3 regions of the Bacillus sp. NPDC093026 genome follow, and region 3 is predicted to be linked to each of the others. Evidence: predicted binding sites of a transcription regulator. Region 3 holds the regulator's gene; each other region holds the start of a gene.
The links. The regulator LexA, encoded in region 3, represses DNA repair genes until DNA is damaged. The targets are predictions, from matches to a motif close to CGAACATATGTTCG.
Positions count from the first base shown of each region.

Region 1: a site for LexA is predicted at 3,221-3,234, ahead of ruvA (Holliday junction branch migration protein RuvA). Genes of this name have one in related genera too.
Region 2: a site for LexA is predicted at 2,797-2,810, ahead of ACIQCE_RS04080 (YhjD family protein). Genes of this name have one in related genera too.

Region 1 covers NZ_JBIVPN010000005.1:71,391-79,742, reverse strand. The annotation lists gene thiC (phosphomethylpyrimidine synthase ThiC) at 1-1,190, shown strand, start outside; gene ACIQCE_RS12355 (hypothetical protein) at 1,549-1,728, shown strand; gene ACIQCE_RS12350 (protein kinase family protein) at 1,765-2,409, opposite strand; gene ACIQCE_RS12345 (BofC C-terminal domain-containing protein) at 2,647-3,147, shown strand; gene ruvA (Holliday junction branch migration protein RuvA) at 3,298-3,900, shown strand; gene ruvB (Holliday junction branch migration DNA helicase RuvB) at 3,912-4,916, shown strand; gene ACIQCE_RS12330 (DUF2905 domain-containing protein) at 4,909-5,109, shown strand; gene queA (tRNA preQ1(34) S-adenosylmethionine ribosyltransferase-isomerase QueA) at 5,144-6,172, shown strand; gene tgt (tRNA guanosine(34) transglycosylase Tgt) at 6,203-7,348, shown strand; gene yajC (preprotein translocase subunit YajC) at 7,395-7,661, shown strand; gene ACIQCE_RS12310 (TIGR04086 family membrane protein) at 7,710-8,087, opposite strand; gene ACIQCE_RS12305 (DUF421 domain-containing protein) at 8,255-8,352, shown strand, end outside.
Region 2 covers NZ_JBIVPN010000001.1:794,481-802,832, forward strand. The annotation lists gene ACIQCE_RS04060 (BlaI/MecI/CopY family transcriptional regulator) at 1-82, opposite strand, end outside; gene ACIQCE_RS04065 (AbrB family transcriptional regulator) at 377-1,519, shown strand; gene lepB (signal peptidase I) at 1,559-2,068, opposite strand; gene ACIQCE_RS04075 (TVP38/TMEM64 family protein) at 2,068-2,685, opposite strand; gene ACIQCE_RS04080 (YhjD family protein) at 2,837-3,199, shown strand; gene ACIQCE_RS04085 (barstar family protein) at 3,320-3,595, opposite strand; gene ACIQCE_RS04090 (hypothetical protein) at 3,688-4,170, opposite strand; gene ACIQCE_RS04095 (competence protein ComK) at 4,492-5,070, opposite strand; gene ACIQCE_RS04100 (IDEAL domain-containing protein) at 5,360-5,593, shown strand; gene ACIQCE_RS04105 (SDR family oxidoreductase) at 5,653-6,513, opposite strand; gene ACIQCE_RS04110 (FAD-dependent oxidoreductase) at 6,657-8,189, shown strand; partial or broken gene ACIQCE_RS04115 (protoglobin family protein) at 8,344-8,352, shown strand, end outside.
Region 3 covers NZ_JBIVPN010000001.1:174,087-182,438, reverse strand. The annotation lists gene ACIQCE_RS00940 (bifunctional cytochrome P450/NADPH--P450 reductase) at 1-1,410, shown strand, start outside; gene ACIQCE_RS00935 (IseA DL-endopeptidase inhibitor family protein) at 1,902-2,444, opposite strand; gene ACIQCE_RS00930 (hypothetical protein) at 2,728-3,177, shown strand; gene lexA (transcriptional repressor LexA) at 3,422-4,042, opposite strand; gene yneA (cell division suppressor protein YneA) at 4,201-4,512, shown strand; gene ACIQCE_RS00915 (YneB family resolvase-like protein) at 4,530-5,177, shown strand; gene ACIQCE_RS00910 (DUF896 domain-containing protein) at 5,247-5,477, shown strand; gene tkt (transketolase) at 5,666-7,669, shown strand; gene sirA (sporulation inhibitor of replication protein SirA) at 7,869-8,315, shown strand.

The DNA.
Region 1 (8,352 bases), on a different contig from region 3:
AGAACTTTCATGTCAAAATTAATGCGAATATTGGGAATTCAGCGGTGACCTCTTCTATTGAAGAAGAGGTAGAGAAGATGACATGGGCCATTAGATGGGGAGCAGATACAATGATGGACTTATCTACTGGAAAGGACATTCATACAACGAGAGAATGGATTATTCGGAATTGCCCTGTCCCTGTAGGAACTGTCCCGATTTATCAGGCACTTGAAAAAGTCAACGGAGTGGCAGAAGATTTGACGTGGGAAGTGTACAGAGACACTTTAATTGAACAAGCAGAGCAGGGTGTAGACTACTTTACGATTCATGCAGGTGTGCTATTAAGGTATATTCCGTTAACAGTAGACAGGGTAACAGGTATTGTCTCAAGGGGCGGTGCCATTATGGCGAGGTGGTGTCTGGCCCATCATAAAGAAAACTTTCTATATACCCACTTTGAGGAAATCTGTGAAATCATGAAAACGTATGATATTGCATTTTCACTTGGAGATGGGCTGAGACCAGGATCGATTGCCGATGCGAATGATGAAGCCCAGTTTGCAGAGCTAAGAACTTTAGGAGAATTGACTGATATCGCATGGAAACATGACGTACAGGTCATGATTGAAGGACCGGGACATATCCCTATGGATAAAATAAAAGAGAATGTAGATTTGCAGATGGAGATTTGCAAAGAGGCACCTTTTTATACATTAGGACCGCTTACAACAGATATTGCCCCTGGATATGATCATATTACATCAGCAATCGGTGCCGCCATGATCGGCTGGTATGGAACGGCTATGCTATGTTATGTGACACCAAAAGAGCATTTAGGTCTTCCGAATAAAGAGGATGTGAGAGAGGGGGTTATCGCCTATAAAATTGCAGCACATGCAGCTGATTTAGCAAAAGGTCATCCTGCTGCTCAAAAACGTGATGATGCATTATCGAAGGCTAGGTTTGAATTTAGATGGCGAGATCAATTCCACCTTTCTCTTGATCCAGAACGAGCACTTGCATTTCATGATGAAACACTGCCGGCTGAAGGTGCTAAAACGGCTCATTTTTGCTCCATGTGTGGACCGAAATTTTGCAGCATGAAAATCTCTCATGACATCAGGCATCAATCCGATCAAGTACAAAAAGAGATGGAGAAGAAGGCAAAAGAATTTATCAGTCAAGGAAGTCAGATTTATCAACCATAAAAAAGAACCTCTCACTCGTTTGGTGCGAGGTTTTATAAAACGGATGAAAGCTCTTATGACTACATGAAAGAACGTCCTAAGTGCAATGACCATTCTATAAAGGCATCTACTAGATGAAACCACACTGCTTTATTTTCTTTAGACGGTGCTCGGTTTTTCTTCCGTTTCATGAAACACTTTTTAAACAATATACTACATTAAAGTCAGATGAGTGGCTGTTTTGCGAGAATTTAAACAAAATGTAAACATCTTGTGTTTAAAAGCAAAGAAGCAGGGGAAACGGTTTAAATAGAGAATGAATGAAAAGAGCTAATCCAATTCAATGAGCGATCAAGAAAAAGTGGAAGGTGATCTTATAATGAAAGTATTTAAGGTAACATTTCATATGAACAATGGGGAAGTGCTTGAGTTCGAGTTGAAACGACCAGCTACCTATGATGTGTATAAAAAAATCGAGGAAGCAAATCATTGGTTTAAGCTCAATGATGACATCATCAATCTATTAAATGTTAATAGTATTCATGTTGAAACAAAATAAAACACCAAAAGCCGCTCCTCATTCGAGTGGCTTTTGTTATGATAAGAAATCATTTCTCTTGGTCATTTGATGACGAAAGAACCAGTTCTTTTTATACAAATACGCAATCATTTCAAGCCATAGGCGCGGCGCTTTTTTTGGAAAAAAAGGTTTTTGATAGTAGGCGTAAGCGGCTTTTAAGTCATCCCATTGATGACATGTTTTCGTTTGTGTGAAGCGAGCGACATCAATTACACGGACGCGACCTTCTTTCGTTAAGATGAGATTACGTAAGTGAATATCTGAAGGGTTTAACCCTTTCTGACGCGCTTCTTCTAATGCTTCATCCACCTGTTCAATCATATGTTTCTTAATCGGAATCCCTTTTGTCAGGCATTCATAAAAAGTGTAGCCTTTAATATATTCCATTAAAATATACTGATCACCTGACTCATAAATCGCAGGGTAGTAGGGGGAACCGGAAAGTTTTTCGTAAATAGCTGCCTCTTTTTGGGCAATCTTTTGACAAGAAGGAAAAAAAACTTTCAGCGCCATCTTCTGGTCGTCTTTTTTGTATGAGAATACATAGGCACTTCTTCCTTTGCCGCACAGCTCAAGCTCTGTCGGTTTTGTGACAAGCTTATTAAAGCGGTTTTCTTCATGATACTGAATAGATTCGGCTAATCTTTTTGCTTCTGTCATGGATTTCACCTTCTTTGGTATCAGTTTATGCGGCTAAAAACGAATGATGAAAAAACAGAATCATTCAGCATAACGGTGTATTGTATAAAACATAACACTTACGAAAGAAGTGTACAATGAATTACTCTTAAAAGAACCAGTTCATTCGATTTGGTTAATGTATAGAAAAATGGGTCAAACTACATATGTCATGAATCGATCTCATGTTCTAAAGAGGTGTAAATATTGAAAGTGAATATGAAATGTTTTCTCACAGGACTCATAATGACAAGTATACTTTTCTTCGCAACGGATATGGAAGGAAAAGAACACTTGCAAAGGCAACCAAAAACAATGACCGTTCAGCTTGAAAAAGTATATTTAGACGGTGATGTGAGTATTGAAAGACATCAAACATCATTGGAAAAAAGAGAAACATTTTGGAAGCAATATAAAGGCTGGACATTGGTCGAACAAAGAGCAGATTTTGCCCTTTTTAGAAAACAAATGGATGATATCTCTCCTTTAAGTAAAGCGAACGGATATATCGGATTATCAGAAGGCGGTGTCATTTCAACGTTTCATGGAAGGCCAGATGTCTGGGCGGAGCCTGTTCATCTTTTTTTTCAAATTGATACGTCCCGTTTAGAAAGTCATGTTGAGGAGCAGTTGCAAAATGGCATTCCTTTTCGCACAAAAGATGAATTTGAGCATGTGCTTGAGGTGATGAAGCCTTATCGAAATGAAATCTCATATTAGAGAGGGAAAAACAGCTTGCTGATGTGAAGACCGCAAGCTGTTTTTCTTGGATCTTTTTCAAAAAGGTTTTGAGCGAACATATGTTAACTTTTATTGCGGTTTTCTCTTCGTTTTATGTTACAATGAAGAACAGTCAAAGAGGTGAAATCGGTGATAGAGTTTGTGAAAGGGACCATTGATTATGTATGCCCTCAATATGTTGTTATTGAAAACGGCGGCGTAGGATATCAAGTGTATACCCCAAACCCGTTTGTCTTTAAAGTGAAAAAACAAGAAACCATTTATACGTATCATTACATAAAGGAAGACGCTTTTTCGTTATATGGATTTTCGACAAGAGCAGAAAAAGCGTTGTTTACAAAATTGTTAAATGTGACAGGTATTGGACCAAAGGGTGCACTTGCGATTCTTGCTTCCGGAGATCCTGGATCTGTCATTTCAGCGATAGAACGTGAGGACGAAGCCTTCCTCATTAAATTCCCTGGCGTTGGCAAAAAAACAGCGCGACAGATCATTCTTGATCTCAAAGGGAAGCTTGCTGATGTGGTGCCGGAAATGATTGGCAACTTGTTTAACCACGAGGACCATATCAAGAGGGAGGAACAAACAGCACTAGATGAAGCACTTGAAGCCTTAGGTGTCCTTGGATATGGCGATCGTGAAATTAAAAAAGTCCTTCCATTATTGAAAGAAGAGAAGAATTTGACAACCGATCAATATGTAAAAAAAGCTTTACAAAAAATGTTGAAATAAGGTGATGTCTCATGGATGAACGGCTCGTCTCAACTGAAGCAGAAAACCATGAATCAGCCATTGAGCAAAGTCTGCGACCACAGACACTTAGCCAGTATATTGGTCAGCAAAAAGTAAAGGATAACCTCAGTGTATTTATCGAAGCTGCCCGAATGAGGCAGGAAACGCTAGATCACGTCCTTTTATACGGACCGCCTGGACTTGGGAAAACTACGCTTGCGTCTATCATTGCAAATGAAATGAATGTACAGTTGCGTACGACATCTGGACCTGCCATCGAGCGTCCTGGTGATTTGGCAGCCATCTTGACTTCACTTGAACCTGGTGACGTTCTTTTTATTGATGAAATACATCGTCTCCAGCGTTCCATAGAAGAAGTGCTGTATCCAGCGATGGAAGACTTCTGTCTAGACATCGTTATTGGAAAAGGAGATACAGCACGTTCTGTTCGGCTTGATTTACCACCATTTACACTTGTGGGCGCAACGACACGTGTCGGACTTTTAACTGCACCGCTTCGAGACAGGTTTGGCGTACATGCAAGATTGGAATACTATGAGCAAAGAGATTTAGCGCATATCGTTGCACGAACAGCAGAGTTATTTGATATCGGTATTGACATTCGCTCAGCTGAAGAGATTGCGAGACGTTCTAGGGGAACACCGAGGGTAGCCAATCGTTTGCTGAGAAGGGTCAGAGATTTTGCGCAGGTGCTTGGAAATCATGTCATCACACAGGACATTGCAGAAGATGCACTTGAACGTCTTCAAGTCGATCGCCTTGGGTTAGACCATATTGACCATAAGTTGCTTTTAAGTATGATTGAGAAGTTTAGAGGCGGTCCTGTTGGACTTGATACGATCTCAGCGACGATTGGAGAAGAATCACATACGATTGAGGATGTGTACGAACCGTATCTACTGCAAATTGGGTTCCTGCAAAGAACACCGAGAGGGCGGATCGTCACAAGAGAAGCGTATGAACACTTTCAAATGGAGGGTCCTGCTTGTGACTGAATTTCCTAAAATATTGATGATCTTAGGTGGCGTCCTTTTTGCCGCAGGTCTTATGTTTCAATTGGTTGGAAAGCTTCCCGGTGATATTTTTGTGAAAAAAGGGAATGTGACGTTCTTTTTTCCTGTTATTACGTGTATTGTCATTAGCATTGTGCTAACCATTTTATTGAATATATTTGGACGGATGAAATAACATTAACTAGTTAACTACAGAATAGGTGAAGGAAATGAAATTAGAACTATTTGATTTTGATTTACCAGAAAGATTGATTGCACAGGTCCCGCTTGAAAAGCGAGATGCATCAAGACTGATGGTATTAAATAAAGAAACAGGTGCGATCACACACGCAACATTTTCGCAGATTACTGATTATTTTCACAAGGGTGATTGTCTCGTCTTAAATAACACACGTGTGTTGCCTGCACGGCTGTTCGGTACAAAGGAAGATACAGGTGCAAAAGTGGAAGTTCTTCTGCTAACACAGGAGGAAGGGGATACATGGGAGACGCTTGTGAAACCAGCGAAACGTGTGAAAAAAGGAACAGTCATCACATTTGGTGATGGGCGTTTAAAAGCGGTTTGTACGGAGGAATTGGAACATGGCGGAAGAAAAGTCGAATTCCAGTATACAGGTATTTTTTATGAAGTGCTTGAATCGCTTGGAGAAATGCCACTTCCGCCTTATATTAAGGAGCAGCTTGACGATCGTGAACGCTATCAAACGGTATATTCTAAAGAGGTTGGTTCTGCGGCTGCACCTACTGCTGGTCTTCACTTTACAACAGAACTACTAGATGCTTTAAGAGCAAAGGGCGTCCATATCGCTTTTATCACCCTGCATGTAGGGCTTGGAACTTTTCGCCCAGTCAGTGCTGAGCACATTGAAGAACATGAAATGCATGCAGAGTTTTACGAGATGAATGAAGAAACGGCTGAAGTACTCAATCGAGTCCGCAAAGAAGGAGGCCGCATAATATCGGTTGGAACCACTTCGACAAGAACACTTGAAACCATTGCAAGTGCGCATGATGGTGTGTTTCACGCATCAAGCGGCTGGACATCTATCTTTATTTATCCTGGCTATACGTTTCGGGCAATCGACGGAATGATTACCAACTTCCATCTGCCGAAGTCCTCCTTAATTATGCTCGTCAGTGCGTTAGCTGGACGAGAGCATGTGTTGCATGCTTACAATGAAGCAGTGAAAGAGGAGTATCGATTCTTCAGTTTTGGCGATGCCATGCTGATTCAATAAAATCATACATCAAAGACAGGAGGGCTCATTTTGTCGCAAATACCGATACGTTATGAGTTCATGAAAACATGCAAACAAACAGGTGCGCGTCTTGGGCGAGTTCATACACCGCACGGCTCCTTTGAAACGCCTGTGTTTATGCCAGTAGGTACACTTGCTACAGTGAAAACAATGGCGCCTGAAGAGCTAAAAGCGATGGATGCAGGCATTATTTTAAGTAACACTTATCATCTATGGCTTCGCCCAGGCCATGACATTGTGAAAGAGGCAGGTGGCCTGCACAAGTTTATGAACTGGGATCGCGCTATTCTCACTGATTCTGGCGGGTTCCAAGTCTTTTCTCTCAGTGAATTTAGAAAGATTGAAGAAGAAGGTGTTCACTTCCGTCATCACTTAAACGGAGATAAGCTATTTCTTTCTCCTGAAAAAGCGATGGAGATTCAAAATGCGCTCGGATCTGATATTATGATGGCATTTGATGAATGTCCACCATATCCAGCTGAATACGATTATATGAAACGATCTGTTGAACGGACAAGCAGGTGGGCAGAGCGCTGCTTGACAGCACACCAACGTCCAGAGGACCAAGGGCTGTTTGGTATTGTCCAAGGAGGAGAATACGAAGAGCTTCGTAAACAAAGTGCGAAAGATCTTGTTTCACTTGATTTCCCTGGATATGCTATTGGAGGATTATCAGTAGGTGAACCAAAAGATGTGATGAACCGTGTACTCGAATTCACAACCCCATTTTTGCCAGCAGATAAGCCAAGATATTTAATGGGCGTAGGCTCACCAGATTCATTGATTGATGGAGCCATTCGCGGCGTAGACATGTTTGACTGTGTACTGCCAACGAGGATTGCAAGAAATGGTACGCTCATGACAAGTGAAGGACGACTTGTCGTGAAAAATGCAAAATATGCACGTGATTTCAGACCAATTGATGAGAATTGTGATTGTTATACGTGCAAAAACTATACACGTGCATATATTAGACACTTAATCCGTACGAATGAAACTTTTGGTATTCGATTAACAACTTATCATAATCTTCATTTTCTGTTAAAATTAATGGAGCAAGTGAGAGAAGCTATCCGTGAGGATCGTTTAGGTGATTTTAAAGAAGAGTTTTTTGAGCGTTACGGTTTCAACAAACCGAATGCAAAAAACTTTTAACGCATAAACGAAGGCTTTACAATCATTTAGAAAGGGGTGAGATAAAATGGATGGTGGTATGGGTTCAATCATTATGATTGTTGTCATGTTTGCTGTGCTTTATTTCTTGTTAATCCGTCCACAGCAAAAGCAACAAAAAGCTGTGCGTCAGATGCAGCAATCATTATCAAAAGGCGATAAAATCGTCACAATCGGAGGCTTACACGGTGAGATCGACTCAATCGATGAATCAAAAGTGGTCATCAAAACGAGCGAAAACAACCGTTTAACTTTCGACCGTCGTGCTATTAGAGAATTAGTTGATAAAGGCTAATCCTTCAATACATAGCAATAGAAAAAGAGCGAATTGTACGCTCTTTTTTTATTTGCCTCGAAGATTGACGCCGATCATTCCGCCCAGCATGCAAATACCTAAAAAGGCGGCATGATATATCAATTGTTCTGGTGAAAAGGTTTCTCCAAATCCTAAATACTGAAATAAGAAGACAGTAAGAGAAAAAATAAAAGAAGTCATGGCGCCAATGAGCCAGCCTCGCTCCTTCGCTTTTCCCCCCGAAATGATTCCTCCTAGAAAAAGCGCTGCAAAGGACAATATCATAATCATCCATGTAAACGACGATTCCTGCATACTTGTAAAGGTGAGCAAGAGTGACACAAGTAAACTTGTGACAATCATTATTACAAAAATGGCAACTAAGCCTGATAAAATTCCTTTTCCTATCTGTTTTGTTTCCTGCATTTGATTCGTCTCCTCTCCAATTAACAGAAGCCTGTCTTTTTACTAAAATGTATTCATCTCGGAGGAAAAATAGACATGTTTCTCTGCATAAAAACACTGGCTTTCTTTTCTACATAAATAAAGTGTTTTGACACAAGCTATAGTGGAAGAAGGAGGATGCGACCAACATGCAGGACATCTTACTCATCTCAATTCGGACGATCATTCTATATTTTCTCATATGGTTTATCTTTCGTTTAATGGGAAAAAGGGAAATTGGAGAGCT
Region 2 (8,352 bases), 620 kb from region 3:
GAATTTCCATAATCTTTCCTTCTAAAGGACCAAAAAAACGATTCAATCCCTTTTCATTATATTTAAAAGAAGGAATTTTCATGTTACCACCTCACACTAAGCATTGTAGTGTAAATAAAAATCATAGTCAACCGATAACAAAAATAGGGGAAAATAGTTGTGTATTGTCTTTATTTCTGACTAAAGTTATTTTTTATTTATTGGTCTTTTTTCATCAAATCTTCTTCCCTACATAAATTGAACTTACCAATCTATAAGTTTATCTTATGAAAAAGATAAAAAAATCCGTATTTTATTTATTGATACATTTATATTATAGTGAACATATCCACATTTCACTTATTGAACAAACATACAGGAAGAAGGTTTACACGTGATGAAACAAGGAAACAGCCTTCAAACCGACCTTATTTTTATTGTCATTAGCGGTTTAGGCGGATTTCTTTTATCTTTAACAGGAATGTCTATCGGCTGGATGATTGGTACATTGGTCACTGCCGCGTTCATTGCCCTATTTCGCCCCTTTCGCTTTCAGCGTAAAGAGAAAATATCACCTATTCACGGCAATTGGCTTATCCTTGGTCAGTTCATTCTTGGAGTAGAGCTTGGGCAGAAAATGAACATGAAAGTGCTTCATATTTTCGCTGAAAATTGGCTCTCTGTCAGCTTCATGCTCATATTTTCTATTTTTCTAGCGATGCTCTCGGGCTTCGTTATGTGGAAATTGAGCAAAACAGATATGCTGACCAGCTTTGTCGGTACTGCTCCTGGAGGATTGTCTGCTATGCCGGGGATTGCACAAGAAGTTGGTGCCAATACGGCTGTTGTCAGTTTAGTGCAAACAATACGTGTCTTGATGGTCGTATTGACCATTCCGTTTACTGTGTTTTATTTAAACACGAAAAGTCATTCTGACGCTGTTGTGACAACGCATGGCAGTGCTTTCTCTTCAGGCGTTTTTACCGTGTCAAATCTCACTTGGACCGCCGCGCTCATCTTCGCCGCTTGGCTAGTGTCCCGCATGGCCGTCCGTCTACACTTCCCTGCCCCTTGGTTAATTGGCAGCATGTTAGGTGTCGCTACACTTCAAGTGGCCGCCGGCGCTTTTATAGAACATGATTTGATTCCTTACTGGCCAGCACAAGCGAATGTCGCTTCACAACTATGTTTAGGTGCGACCATTGGTTCAAAAATGAATAAACAAATGTTTGTCGGTTTAAAAAACACCTTCATCGTGGCTGTCATTAGCTCTGCTGGGCTTATCGCAGCAACTGTTCTCAGTTCGATTGCTATTGCAGAGATTACCGGCATTTCTGTGATTACTGCCATTCTTGCTTTTTCCCCCGGCGGAATTGCTGAAATGGCGACAACAGCCGTCACACTTCACGAGGATTCCACGTTTGTTGTGGCTGTACAAGTGATCAGAGTCATTCTTGTGATCGCCATGCTGCCGCCGTTTTTCAGGTTTTTACACCACTTTTGGGTGAAAAGACAAATGAATTATAAAGCAGCAAAATAAAAGTGAGGCGCTTTGCATGAGCAAGGCGCCTCTTTTTTGTTATTCACTATTTCTTTTCACTCCGACGACTTGATCCTTTGAAATCGTCCCAAAATGTCTGCTGTCAAAGCTATGTATTCGGTTATCACCAATCACAAAGTAATGATTGTTTTGTATTTTCTTCCGTCCAGTGATCGTTTCTAGCTGAAAATCACCTGTCAGGACGTTTCCCATTTTATATTTCTTTTGCTCTTTTAAATACGGTTCTTTCCATTTAACACCATCGACTAATAGTTGATCATCTTCATATTTGAGTGTTTCTCCCGGAAGACCTATGACACGTTTAATAAAAATTTGATTGTTTGGACCTTGAAAAAGAACGTAATCAAAACGATTGATTTTCGTGAGCTTTGGCGAGAACTTGTTGATTAATAGTTCTGTTCCATCAGTAAATGTAGGATCCATACTAACCCCTTCTACTTTGTACGTGACAAACATGAAATTCTTTACTTGGAACAATAACACGATGCATGTAATAATCATCAACCATAATAATGGCTTCTTCTTCATTAAGTGCCTCCTTTGTCGCCGCGTTTGCTCATTCGAATGTTCAACCTGTTTTCTACTCTCTTTCCAACATACCATAATAAAGCGATGACTAGAACCGCAAAAATACTTCTTAACGGATTCTTTACTAAAGCGGTCAAATCATAGCCAACAAAACTGATGATCAAGAGCATGACACACTTACCTGAGAAAACAGCCAATGAAAATTGCCAGATGCTAATTCTTGATAAGCCTGCGACAACATTGACAGCAGCAGAAGGCGTAAATGGAAAGCAAAGCAAAATAAACAACGGACCAAAACCCCGTTTTTCTACCCAAAGCATCAATTTTTTAATTGAAGGATGTCTGCTTATAAAATGTAGCATTCTCATTTGTCCAAATCTTCTGATCAGTAAAAAGACAAGAATAGACCCTGCGCTCGCCCCAATCCATGTCAATAAAAAACCTTCCCAAAGCCCAAATGCATTTGCATTGGCAACCGCAAAAACAACCAGAGGTAAAAACGGTAAAAACGCTTCTATTAAAGGGAGTAATATCGCAATAATTGGACCAAAAGCCTTATAGCTCTCAAAAAATGCTGATATATTTTCATGAGTAAATATTGAAAGAAATGATGGCAACTTGTTTACTCCTTCAAAGTTTGTCTACTTTTCATTTTACATGGAAAACATGAAATTACAAATGAATCCCTTCTTCCTTGAGATTCTTTCAATCATCCTATATAATAAATGAGAACAAACGTTCTAAATGTGATGAAAGCAGGCATTGAAAATGACTAGACTATCAAGAATACAGCTTCAAATGATGGAACAGGCCATTTTCCTCCCGATGGTTATCTCCATCCTCAATCGCGATTTGGCACATTTAAAAGAAAATCAAACGTTAAAATTAAACGAACCATATATTCAGCTTGTGACCTCCACATTACAAGAGGCACAAAAAGCTCTCTACCAACTGAAACAGTATTTACGAAAAGAAAAAATGAAAGTACAGCAAATTGAACACGATGAAGGGTTTACTACTTATTTATTTGTCATGAACGGTTATGAAGAAACACATAAGTACTTTAATCCGCGTATACGACATCGTGTCGAGGAACTGCTTACTCGTTATTTTCTCCATCAAACCGAATGAAATTTTCCCTTGAGAGAAGGCAAAAGCCTTTTGGCAGGCTCCAGATTGTCTGACAAAGGGCTAAGATGGTTTTAATTGTAGCCCTTTGTCATCTTTTTAGCTTGTAGAATCGGCTACTCTTTATTGAATGGTGAATTGAAATTGCCCTCTAAGCTCCATTTCTGCTTCTTTGAACAGCTTTTGCAAGGTATCGGCATATTCTCCAAGATATTCTTTGCTTACTAGAAAATCCTCCCATATGAGTTGTACAGGAAGCTCAATCTCTCCTGTCAAACAGTCCCAAAGTGCGTCAAGATTTTTTCCATAATGATCGGGCAGGTGCAATGTTGCTTTCAGTTGTTCATGAAGGTCCTCTTGTGAAATACATGCCTTCCCGTTAAGCCGAACCTTTTTCATGTCACCCTCCCCCTCTCTAACCTTTATTTTAACGAAATGAGCTGGAAAGATTTTCGATTCTAGAGAAGCTTTCCAAGCTTTGTTATGTGTTCTTATTTTGCATGCTGAATTTTGCCAAATTCTTCGATAAAGGTTGCCGTCTCTTGTAGCCCATCTTGTAAGTGGTGCGTAGCAGAGATAAATAGTTTATCATGATCAGGACGTTTCAACAGTTGCTCCACCGTGTTTATCCCTTTTTCAAATGATGCTAAACCTGTCTTTAATTGTTTATCAGCTTTTTTGTATGCATTCGGGACTTCTTGATGAGCAAGTCCTTTTTGAATCACACGATCAAATGCTTTTGTCGCTTTTGTCAATTTTTCATTTGGTTGAATCGCACCATGTCCATCTGAAATAAATTGATCGGTCATGTTCTCATATGACTCATTTAACTCATCCATATAACGCTGAACCCATTGTTCATACGCTACTTCTTTTTTCTCTTGTTTGGAAGGCGACTGACCTACTTGATTGCAAGCTGCTAATAATGTGACCGTCACGATTAGTAACAGCACCAAATACCATTGTTTTTTCATACAGAGCCTCCATTTCTCTTACACATTTGTTCATATCGGTCAAATATCATCATTTTAAAACACATATGAACAATAATAAAGAAATGACTTCTTCTTATTGTAACAGACGTCCACTTGCCCTTTCGTTCTTTTTCTCATCAAATTCACAAAAATGTATCCACATTCACCTGAAAATGTTGCACAAAAACAACGCTGATACACGTTCACCTCTTGCTCTGTCTTACATCAACTTCATCAAATTCATGGGAGAAACGAGGAAGTTGAGCTTTAAATCGCTCACGAGATCAAAACATTCAGCGGCTACATGCCGCTGGTTTTCTGCTAATATCTATTACGAAGTTCTCTTAAAATAAAATCGTACACAAGATTGAGCTGTTGCTCTTTTGGATACAGCATAAACTCTTGTTTTTTAGGAAGACCTCCATCAAGACGATCTTGAAATTTTGTCCGAAGATACGCTGTCCGGTGCACCTGACTCTCAAATGATTTATATGAGACATCCAGCTCGACCGTTTGCTCATTTGTAAAGGTGACAATCGTGTCTCCAAGGGACGATTCCTGAAAAGTATGAATATATTTGTGGGATATCCATCCGCACTGAGGGCGATTGGACGAAAACGTTGGAAAGAAATACAGATGATTGGATGAGTCAATCACAATCGGGGGTTTGTGTGAAATTCCCGTTACTTCGTACGTTCCTGCTTTTCTGCCTGCATAGCTTGAACCAAAGAACCTGCAGCTACGTTCAATAATGTGCAACGGCTTTAATTCAACGAAAAAACATTTCTCTCTTTCAATGACTTTTGAATATACTTTTTTCCCTTCTTCTATTGGAAGGATCGCCATTGTTGTTTGGTTAATGACATATGAATCTAAAGGGGTTTCACTAATTCCTGACACTTCTTTTCCTCCTGTGTTAATTTTTGGTTAATTTAGATACTATTAATCTATCACCAACGTATAAGAAACGACAGGATTTTTTTAAAAATTATCAAAAATATTCTTTTTATCGTATATTTTAGTCCATTCGATCTATTTAAAAACATTTTTTAGAATAACAGCTCATGATGTCGATTAGACAAGGGGTGTTGATATCGGACAAAAATAAATTGTCTAAAAATTATAAATTCTTATTGATTTTTTCTCCACCAATCCATATACTATAAAAAAGGCATCGGGGGGATTCTTTATGAAAGAGAAAAAAACGTATGCTGAGCTCATGAAGTCCCGCAACACCCAAAAAACTGAAGAAAAAGGCGTCACAATTCTAGACATCTATATTCAAATGGTTTTAGATGAGGCGCTTTATAAACAGCGCTTAACCGTTCTTAGAGAAGAGATTGATAAGGCACTGGATCAGCGTGATGAAAACCGGTTCAATGACCTGTCAGCTCAATATACAGAACATTGCTTACATCAATAATGGTTGATTTACTTGCGGCAGAGAGACGGTCATTCTTCTCTTTACCGCAAGTTTTTTGTTTACCCATTTAATATCGTTCCACCATTTACATGAAGAATTTGTCCATTCATGTAAGACGAGTCTTCGCTCGCTAAAAATAAATAGCTAGGTGCAAGCTCTACCGGTTCACCTGGTCTTTCCATTGGGACATCCCCACCAAATTCAGATACTTCCTTTTCCGTAAATGTAGAGGGGATAAGCGGTGTCCAAATCGGACCGGGGGCTACTCCATTGACTCGAATCCCTTGTTTAATCAGAGAAAGTGATAGTGATCTTGTAAATGTCACAACTGCTCCTTTTGTCGATGAATAATCAATCAAGGTTTCATGGCCTTTATATGCCGTGACAGATGTCGTATTAATGATGGTGCTTCCTTTCCTTAAATGAGGGAGCACTGCTTTTGTTAAATAAAACATTGCAAAAATATTTGTTTGAAATGTACGAAGAAGCTGATGTGAAGTAATCTGTTCTATGCTTTTTTGCGGATGTTGTTCTCCCGCATTGTTCACCAAAATATCAATTGAACCGAAAGCATCTTTTGTTTTTTTGACGACCTCATGTGAAAAAGATTCATCTCCCAAATCACCTGCAATCAAGATGACACGGCCTCCAGCCTTTTCAATATAGGCCTTCGTTTCCTCTGCATCCTGATGTTCATTGAAGTAAACAATCGCCACATTTGCTCCTTCTTTTGCAAATAAGACAGCCACCGCTCTTCCAATCCCACTATCTCCCCCTGTCACAATAGCGGTCTTCCCAGCTAATTTTTTCTCTTGCACCTCCCGATCAAAGATAGGTCTAGGGTTCATTTTATATTCAAGACCTGGGCGTTCATTTTGATGTTGAGGCGGCAACGTTTTCTTCGGCTGCTTTGTTGACACACAAATCCACTCCTTTCTTCTATCTTGTTTATTTTTATGAAAACGTGATTTTTTTATGTATTTCATGAACAGTTCACCTTGCGAATGTATGATTTTCAATAATGTGGAAAAATTATACACAACAAGAAACTGGAGGCGACAAAATGGAACAAGAACACAAAGGAATGGATCAATCTCAATCACTATGGTTAGCAGACAAGAAGAAGGATTCTTTTCCGTCAGTATCAGAGGATCTCACAGCAGACGTCATAATCGTCGGTGGCGGAATTACTGGTATTGCCACTGCATTTGAAATGACAGAACGTGGATTAGATGTCATCATGATTGATGCAAATGAACTAATGCAAGGCACCACCGGACATACGACGGCAAAAGTGACATCACAGCACGATGTGTATTATCATGAGTTGATTCAGCATATTGGCATGCCAAAAGCCCGATTGTATGTAGAAGCAAATGAAAAAGCAAAAGAGCTCATTCAAACACGTGTCAAGGAGCATCAAATCGAGTGTCAGCTCGAAGTGAGAGATGCTTATCTGTACACAAAAGAAGAAAGCGGCTTAAAAAAATTAAAGAAAGAATTAGGTGCCTATAGACAGCTTGGGATTGATCATGATTGGAAAACAGAACTTCCTTTTGATCCAGAAATAAAAGCCGCTCTAGTAATGAAACAGCAGGCACAGTTTCACCCTCTTCACTATTTGAATGCACTTGTCCAGCTTCTCATAGAGCGAGGCGTACGTATTTACGAAAATACGACAGCAGTAGATGTTAAAGAAGGACATCGGCCTGCTCTCATCACAAAAAATGGACATCATCTCACAGGACGCTATATCATTTCATGCTCACACTTTCCCTTTTATGATGGAAAAGGACTTTATTTCACCCGAATTCATCCAAATCAATCTTATGTAGTGGCAGCTAAAACAAACAAGCCACTCCCAGATGGGATGTACTTAGGAATTGATCAACCATCCCACTCATTAAGAACAGCCGAAATAAATGGTGAAAAAGTGGTCCTCATTGGCGGAGAAGGTCATAAAACTGGACAAGGCGGGGATGCGCGCACACACTATGAAGCACTTGAAAAGTTTGGACACGAAATACTCGGGATTCAAGAGGTCCTGTACCGCTGGTCTACTCACGATTTGGTCACAATGGATAAAATCCCCTATATTGGGTACCTGACCAAAAATCATCCAAATATCCTCGTGGCCACGGGCTTTAGAAAATGGGGCATGACCACAAGCCATGTCGCAGCGACCCTGATTGGAGATTTGATCGAAGGTAAGTCCAATCCATACGAATCCATCTATATCCCATCAAGATTCGTTCCTGATCCGTTTGTCAAAGAATTCATTAAAGAAAATGCCAATGTAGCTGCTCAGCTTATCACTGGTAAATTGAATAGACCTGATCAGACAATCGATGATTTAAAGCCAGGCGAAGGCGGCATTGTGTCTTATGAACATAAGAAATGCGGGGCCTTTAAATTTGAAGACGGCAATGTCGTTCTTGTCGATACAACCTGTACCCATTTAGGGTGTGAAGTCGCTTGGAATAACAGTGATCGCACTTGGGATTGTCCTTGTCACGGTTCACGATTTTCTGTAACTGGAGAAGTAGTAGAAGGTCCAGCGAAAAAACCACTAAAAAGGCCATATTATGAACAGTAAAATTCATTAGTCTCCCTTTAAAAAATCCAAAATAATCCGATAAAAAACATAAAGTCTGATATTTGTGGATGATGGAGGGACAAAAACATTGTTATTTAAAAAAGGAAGAAAAAACACTGCTTTTTTCACGCAGCAGGATGACAAGATAAAAAGAATGAACATA
Region 3 (8,352 bases):
ACGTATCAGCGCATTCCTCGTCTTATTGATGAAGCACTGAATAGAAAGGGAGCTAAGCGCCTTGTTGACGTAGGAGAGGGCGATGCAGGCGGCGATATGGATGAGGATAAAGAAAAATTTCAACAAGTCGTATTTGAAGAGCTTGCTAGAGAATTTGCATTGACTTTGCAAGAGAAAAGCCAAGAAAAGCCAAATCTTTCATTTGCATATACGAATGAACTATTGGAACGCCCTGTAGCCAAATCGTATGGTGCTTTTTCAGCTGTTGTGTTAAAAAATGAAGAGTTGCAATCTGAAAAAAGCCCGCGTCAAACACGGCATATTGAACTGAAATTACCTCGAGGTAAACAATATAAGGAAGGGGATCACATCGGTATATTGCCTAAAAATAGTGATGCGCTAGTGCATCGTGTGATCAAACGATTTAAGTTAGAACCGGCACAGCACATTAAGCTGTCATCTGAAAAAGAGATGAGTCATTTACCACTAGATCAGGCGATTCAAATCAGTGATTTACTAGCATCACATGTAGAGCTTCAAGAGCCGGCGACACGTACGCAACTAAGAGAACTCGCAAAACATACGGTATGTCCACCTCATCGTATTGAGCTAGAGCAGATGGCTGGAGAATTTTATCAAGAAGAAGTTTTAAAGAAACGAGTGACAATGCTTGATTTATTAGAACAATATGAAGCATGTGAACTGCCATTTGTGCATTTCTTGTCACTTTTACCAGGGTTGAAACCTCGTTATTATTCAATTTCTAGCTCACCAAAGGTAGACGAACAATTAGTCAGTATCACAGTAGCAGTTGTTAAAGGTGATGCTTGGAGTGGCCGAGGGGAATTTGCTGGAGTGGCATCAAACTATTTATGTGGAGTAAAAGAAGGGGAAGAAGTAGCTTGCTTCCTGCATGCGGCGCAGGCAGGCTTCCATTTACCGCCTGCACCAGAAATTCCTATGATCATGATCGGACCAGGAACAGGAGTTGCGCCATTTAGAGGGTTTATTCAGGCAAGAGAACAATTGCTAAATGAAGGAAAACAACTAGGTGAAGCACATCTATACTTTGGCTGCCGCCACCCAAATGAAGATGCTCTGTATGATGAAGAACTGCAGCTCGCAGAACAAAAAGGAGCTGTCAGCATCCACCGGGCTTACTCTCGTTACGAGGACCATAAAGTGTATGTTCAGGATTTGATCAAAGAAGATGGAGAAATGCTCATTCATTTACTTGATCAAGGTGGATATATGTACATTTGCGGGGATGGAAAAGTCATGGCTCCTGATGTAGAAAACACGATTATAGAGATTTACCAAACTGTGAAGCAGTGTTCAAAAGAAGAAGCTGAAAATTGGCTGACATCTCTTACGAATGAATATAGATATGTAAAAGATGTATGGAGCTAACAAGAAGGGGAAAAACCGTCAATTGAGAAGTGTGACGGTTTTTTTGATGGTTTCATAGTGAAATAATTGACTGGTGAAAAGATGCAAAACACCTAATTTAAAAATGACATATTTTGTAATTCTCTCATTTCATTTGCACACGTCACATCTACGTCTGATTATGACAGGGTGACATCTGACGGAAAGGTGATATCTTCTACTCGTTTACTTGAAAGAACATCAAACTGGCGAGACGTAATTATTTGCGGCACTCACAGCAGTTACCGCAACTCCATACAGTGTGCACAAAAAGTAGCATTTAGACATTGATTTATTAGATTGCTCATCAAATCTTCGCTCTCATATCATCACATCATTTAATTGGTATTGAACGACGATTTCATGAATTAAAAGCGTTCAAATAACTGTTCAGTTTGAACATCCTTTTTATGAATTTCGTACTTTATCGCTCACCAATATAAAAAAAACAGACCTCTTAGAAGGTCTGCTTTTTATATCACAGCATCAATCTTTGTTACTTTCCAGTGTTTTTGTACTTTTTCATAAGTAACAGTGCGTTTTACTTTGCGTCCATCAAGAGTCGGTACTGTGAATTCATATGTGCGAATTGTGTTTTTCTTAGATACAAGTTTAGGAGTTGCTTTATCCCAGTTTAGCAAGTTGTCACCATCACCGACTGGAACAGCCATTTTACCTTGATGAACAATGAACTGATAGTCACTTAAACCGTGAGTGATGGCTTTTTTGGTGAAAACTTGTGATAAGTAGCTGTTTAGTTTTTTCTTTGTATCAAATGTTTTAGAAAGGTAGTTGTAAGTCATGCCTTTATAAGTAAATGTTTTTAATGTATAGTCCGGATGTTCAGTGATTTTGTAACCTGACATAGCACTCCAAAAGTGTTCCCTTGCATTAAGTGCAATATGTAACGCTTCTTTATTCGTCAAATCGGCTGGTTTTTTGGAAGCGGCCAGTGTAGTTGTTTGTAAAGAGATCATCAGCATAACAGCAGTTAAAAAGACAAATAATTTTTTCAAGGCGGTTGCCTCCTTTTCGAATGAAAACTTCTTATGTTACAAATGTTACAATAATTACAGTGATATGACAAGTATTAAATCTAAATGTTTTTTTCATTTTTCTTTCTATCTATATAACGTATAAGAAAGAGAGAAAGTTTTCATTTTTTATTCTTACTTCGTATTTAACCGTTCTAAAGTAGAATAAAACATCTTTTGAAAAGATTTTTGTTTTGACCATTAGCACGCTTTTGGTTTATCACATATACTGTCGTGATGAATGTCTAAGAAAGTGGTGTTAAGAATGTATAATCCGTATCACAGTTTATGGAATGGATACGCATCTGACAGACAGGTTCTTGGGTTGCCTTCGTTACCCATACCTCAAGTAGGAGGGTTTCCTGTCTTACCAATTGGAGGAGGAGGTATTGGTGCAGGGCAAGGTCTGGGAGGACAGTCACCTCCGCCAGCTCCCTCACAGAATATTCTTGCGCAGTATCAACAAGCGGTCTCACAGCCTCAAAGTATGCAGCCACTCATTTCACAACAAAGTGTAAGCGGTGGGCAGCAAACGGTTCAATTTGCTGCTGGATGTAATAGACGATGGACCATTGTGTTCCTTCGAAATGGTCAGGTGTTTTTAATGTATGTTCTTTCTTCACAGCCATTTGGTCGTACAACTGGTTTTATATGGCCGAACTTTACATTTGGTTCTTTCCCTAGCTCAAGTATTCTCGCTTATTCTTGTTCATAAAAAAAGAAAAAGCCAGTTCTCATCAACAGTTAATTAGACTGACCTACATTTATGAATCTCTATAAAACACCTTTGGCGAAGTGAATAAACGTGTAGACACGTTTAATGAGATATCACAATGAAGAACGGATCCAAACAAATGAGGCTACCATACACCGATAGAATTCGATGTTTTGGTAGCCTAAAAAGGTGTTTTATTCTTGTCTCAGATGACTAAGTCAGTTCAATGAAATGCCGGCTTTTTTTAATGAATATTTCTAAATACTCCAATTACTTTTCCTAGTATTCTGACATTCTGTAATATAATTGGTTCCATAGACGGGTTCTCTGGTTGTAATCTAAAGTGCGTGTCTTCTTTGTAAAAGCGTTTGACAGTTGCTTCATCTTCTTCTGTCATGGCTACTACAATGTCTCCATTATTGGCTGTACTTTGCTGGCGCACAATGACATAGTCCTTGTCTAAAATCCCAGCATCAATCATACTTTCTCCCATAATTTCAAGCATAAATACTTGTTCATCTGGAGCTGCAAATGTCTCAGGAAGAGGAAAGTATTCTTCTACATTCTCAACAGCAGTGATGGGCAGGCCCGCTGTTACTTTTCCGATAATAGGAACATTCATTACAGCACTCTTTGGAATATTCATTTCCTCTTCATCTAGTACTTCAATTGCTCTAGGTTTAGTAGGATCTCTTCTAATGAAACCTTTTGTTTCTAATCTAGCTAAATGTCCATGGACCGTTGAACTAGATGCTAGACCGACAGCTTCACCTATCTCGCGAACAGATGGAGGATAACCCTTGCTTTTTACTTCTTCTTTGATGAATTTCAGGATATCGAGTTGTCTTTTTGATAGCTTCGTCATCTTTTGCACCTCAAAACGTCAATTTTAAAGAAATTATAGCATGTTTTTCCTAACAGTACAAACATAGGTTCGAAAAAACGATTGACAGAAACGTTTGTTCGCATCTATAATAAGTGACAATCAGAGCGAACGCACATTCTGTTAGGAGAGATGAAATGATGAGTTTAAAAGAATCTATTATTTTTGTTGGGCTATTCTCGTTTATCGTGGGCATATTTCTCTCACTTATTGCAGTCACAAGCCATAATGATACAAATCAATATGTTAAAATAGAAGTTCAATCAGGTGATACTCTTTGGGGCATTGCCGATCAAGTAAACGACAGCAAATCAATCGATAAAAATGCGTTTATTGACTGGGTAACTGAACACAACAATCTTGCTTCAACTGACATTCAGCCAGGAGAAATCCTTGTGATACCTGTCAAAAAAGAGCATCCTGCCGTATACGAACTTGCAACAGTACAATAGAAAGGTCGATTGAAGACATGAACGCACTGATTTATGCGAGAGTGAGTACCGTTAAAGAAGAACAAGAAACCTCACTCATGAGACAAGAAGAAGAACTTCTAGCGTTAGCTGCTATGCATCAAATGAATGTCGTCAAAGTCATTAAAGAGAAAGCAAGCGGATATGATCTAGACCGTGATGGTGTTTTTGATATGCTTGCAACGATTAAAGAGCAGTCAATAGATGCCGTTTTAATTCAAGATGAGACACGCCTAGGAAGAGGACAAGCAAAAATTGCGCTTCTTCATTGTCTATTTAAAGAGAAAGTAAAGGTATATAGCGCCTTGCATAGAGGAGAACTTGAGCTTTCAGAAGCGGATGAAATGGTCATTGAAATTGTAGGAATTGTTGAAGAATATCAACGAAAAATTCATAACCTGAAAATTAAGCGGGGAATGAAAAGAGCTGTTGAACGCGGATACCAACCCGCGCTTAATTTGAAACACCGCGAACAAGCGCCTGGGCGTGAACGTATTGAAGTTCCGATATCAGAAATTGTTCGATTAAGAAAAAATAAAATGACTTTCGCCGAAATTGCCGCCACTCTTCAAGGGCTCGGTTTTGATATTTCAAAGGCAACGGTGCATCGAAGGTATCAAGAATATGAAAAGGGTCTTTCAACTTAAAGTGTGTTTTGTTGTAAAAAAGAAAGATATTTAGTAGTATGTAGAGAAAATGTTTTAAAGGAGTTTAATATGATTTCTAAAGAACAGCTTGCAAGGATTAATGAGCTTTCAAAAAAGTCGAAAGAGACCGGTTTATCAGAAGATGAAAAAACAGAACAAAAGCAATTAAGAGAAGAATATTTAAAAGCTTTTCGTTCTTCTATGAAAAATACACTCAAAACCGTGAAAATCGTTGACCCAGAAGGAAACGATGTCACACCTGAAAAATTAAAAAAAGAAAGAAATCAGAATCTCCATTAATAGGCAATGATTTCTTGTTTTTTGATAAGATGAGAAAAACATTCTCATCTTTTTATATTTGTATAAGTTTTTAAGTGATCGATAAACTAATTGTGACAATTTCCTTCATTTTTCAACGTGAAATAGTTGTGAAAAAAGGGCAGTAGATTTATGATAATGGTGTACACAAGATACGGAAGGGGATTTATATGGAAACGATTGAAATGAAATCTATTGCAACAATACGCACTCTCTCCATAGACGCAATTGAAAAAGCGAATTCTGGTCACCCTGGAATGCCGATGGGTGCTGCTCCTATGGCTTATGCTTTATGGACAAACCACTTAAACGTAAGTCCGCAAAACCCGAATTGGTTTAATAGAGACCGTTTTGTATTATCTGCTGGCCATGGTTCTATGCTGCTATATAGCATGCTTCATTTAAGCGGATACAACCTTAGCATTGATGATCTAAAACAATTCCGTCAATGGGGAAGCAAAACACCTGGTCATCCTGAATATGGACATACTGAAGGTGTAGATGCAACAACAGGCCCATTAGGACAAGGGATTGCAATGGCTGTCGGAATGGCACTTGCAGAAAGACACCTTGCTGAAACCTATAACAAAGATCACTTTAACGTTGTGGACCACTATACATACAGCATTTGTGGAGACGGTGACTTAATGGAGGGGATTTCCTCTGAAGCTGCTTCTCTTGCTGGTCATTTAGGCTTGGGTCGTTTGATTGTACTATATGATTCAAACGATATTTCCTTAGATGGGAATTTAGATCGTTCATTCTCTGAAAATGTGAAGAACCGATTTGAAGCAATGAATTGGGAAGTCCTCTACGTGAAAGATGGAAACAACATTGAAGAGATTACAGCAGCCATTGAAAAAGCAAAACAAAGTACGGACAAACCTACATTGATTGAAGTGAAAACGACAATCGGTTTCGGATCTCCAAACCGCGCTGGAACGTCAGGAGTTCATGGTGCACCGCTTGGTAGTGAGGAAGCGAAGCTAACGAAGGAAGCTTATTCTTGGACATTTGAAGAAGATTTCCATGTACCTTCTGAAGTGTACGAACATTTCCAGACAGTAGTAAAAGAAGCTGGTCAGAAAAAAGAAGCAGCGTGGAACGAATTATTTGAGGCATATGAAAAAGAATATCCAGAGCTAGCTGCTCAGCTAAAGCTTGCGATTGAAGGGAAATTGCCTGAAAACTGGGATCAAGAAATTCCTGTTTATGAAGCAGGTTCAAGCCTTGCCTCTCGTGCATCTTCTGGTGAAGTATTAAATGGCATTGCGAAGCAAGTACCTTTCTTTATTGGCGGTTCTGCTGATCTAGCTGGATCAAATAAGACAACCATTAAAAATACTGACGACTTCAGCAAAGATAACTATGCTGGAAGAAATATTTGGTTTGGTGTCAGAGAATTTGCAATGGGTGCAGCCTTAAACGGTATGGCACTTCACGGCGGACTTCGTGTATTCGGCGGTACGTTCTTTGTCTTCTCTGATTACTTAAGACCAGCTATTCGTCTAGCAGCATTAATGGGACTTCCTGTCACATATGTATTTACTCACGATAGTATTGCAGTCGGAGAAGATGGTCCAACGCATGAGCCCGTTGAGCAGCTTGCTTCACTTCGTGCGATGCCAAACCTTTCTGTGATTCGTCCTGCAGATGGAAATGAAACAGCTGCAGCGTGGAAACTTGCTGTATCATCAACGGATAAACCGACAGCTCTAGTACTTACGCGTCAAAATCTTCCAACGATTGATCAAGCACCAGAAAAAGCATACGAGGGTGTCAAAAAAGGTGGATACGTGGTGGTTGAAGCAGCTGATGCACAACCAGAAGCGCTTCTACTTGCTTCAGGATCTGAAGTAGGTTTAGCGATTGAAGCGCAAAAGGCGCTTGAAAAAGAGGGCATCCGCGTTTCAGTTGTCAGCCTTCCTTCATGGGATCGTTTCGATCAACAATCTGATGCGTATAAAGAGTCTGTTCTTCCTACAGCCGTTAGAGCAAGAATTGCCATTGAAATGGGTGCTTCACTAGGCTGGGAACGTTATACTGGTCTTGACGGTGATGTTATTGCGATTGACAAATTTGGCGCTTCTGCTCCAGGTGAAACGATTATGGAGAAATACGGATTTACTGTGAGCAATGTCGTGAGCCGTGTAAAAGCAAAGCTCAATAAATAATAGATATTCAAGTATCATGCTTTTTTGCCCTATGTTTGCAGAGTAATTTACATAAGCTCTGCAAACTTTTTTCTTTTTTCTTGCTTTTTTGACAAAACTAGTTTCTTCTTGCTTCATATATAGACAATTCTTTCTTTCACATTTTTGTATAATACAAGCAATAAACGAGATTGACGAAATGTGAAAGGAAGGGATAGACATGGAACGTCATTATTATATTTATTGGATTGAGGAGGAATTCGCCAATCATTATTTTGGTAGAGAGTCCATCCTGTTTCATTTGTTTGAGTCGTTGCACTGGACAAATCGCAGTGAAGACGAATTAGTGTTGCTTGTGAAGCAAGTGGATTATGTGACGAAACGAATCCCTGCTTTTCATATGCACCAACGATTGATGAATAATTTAACCGACATTCACTATACCCAAATTGGTTCTATTTACAGTGCCTCATTACCAGATGGGAAAGGAACAGCTGCTTTCATTTTAAAAGATCGTTATATACAAATGTCCGCTACAGGTAGTTATGAGGCGGAAACTGTGTTTTTTGAGGTACTAAGAAAAATTAGTCCATGCTTCCTAGCAATGGATTTTGGATCAAAGAAGCATGGGTGGCTGAATCCTGTAAAAGTGAGGAATTTTGTTTAAAAAAATAAATTTGAACGTGAAATGTTGTATAATAGCC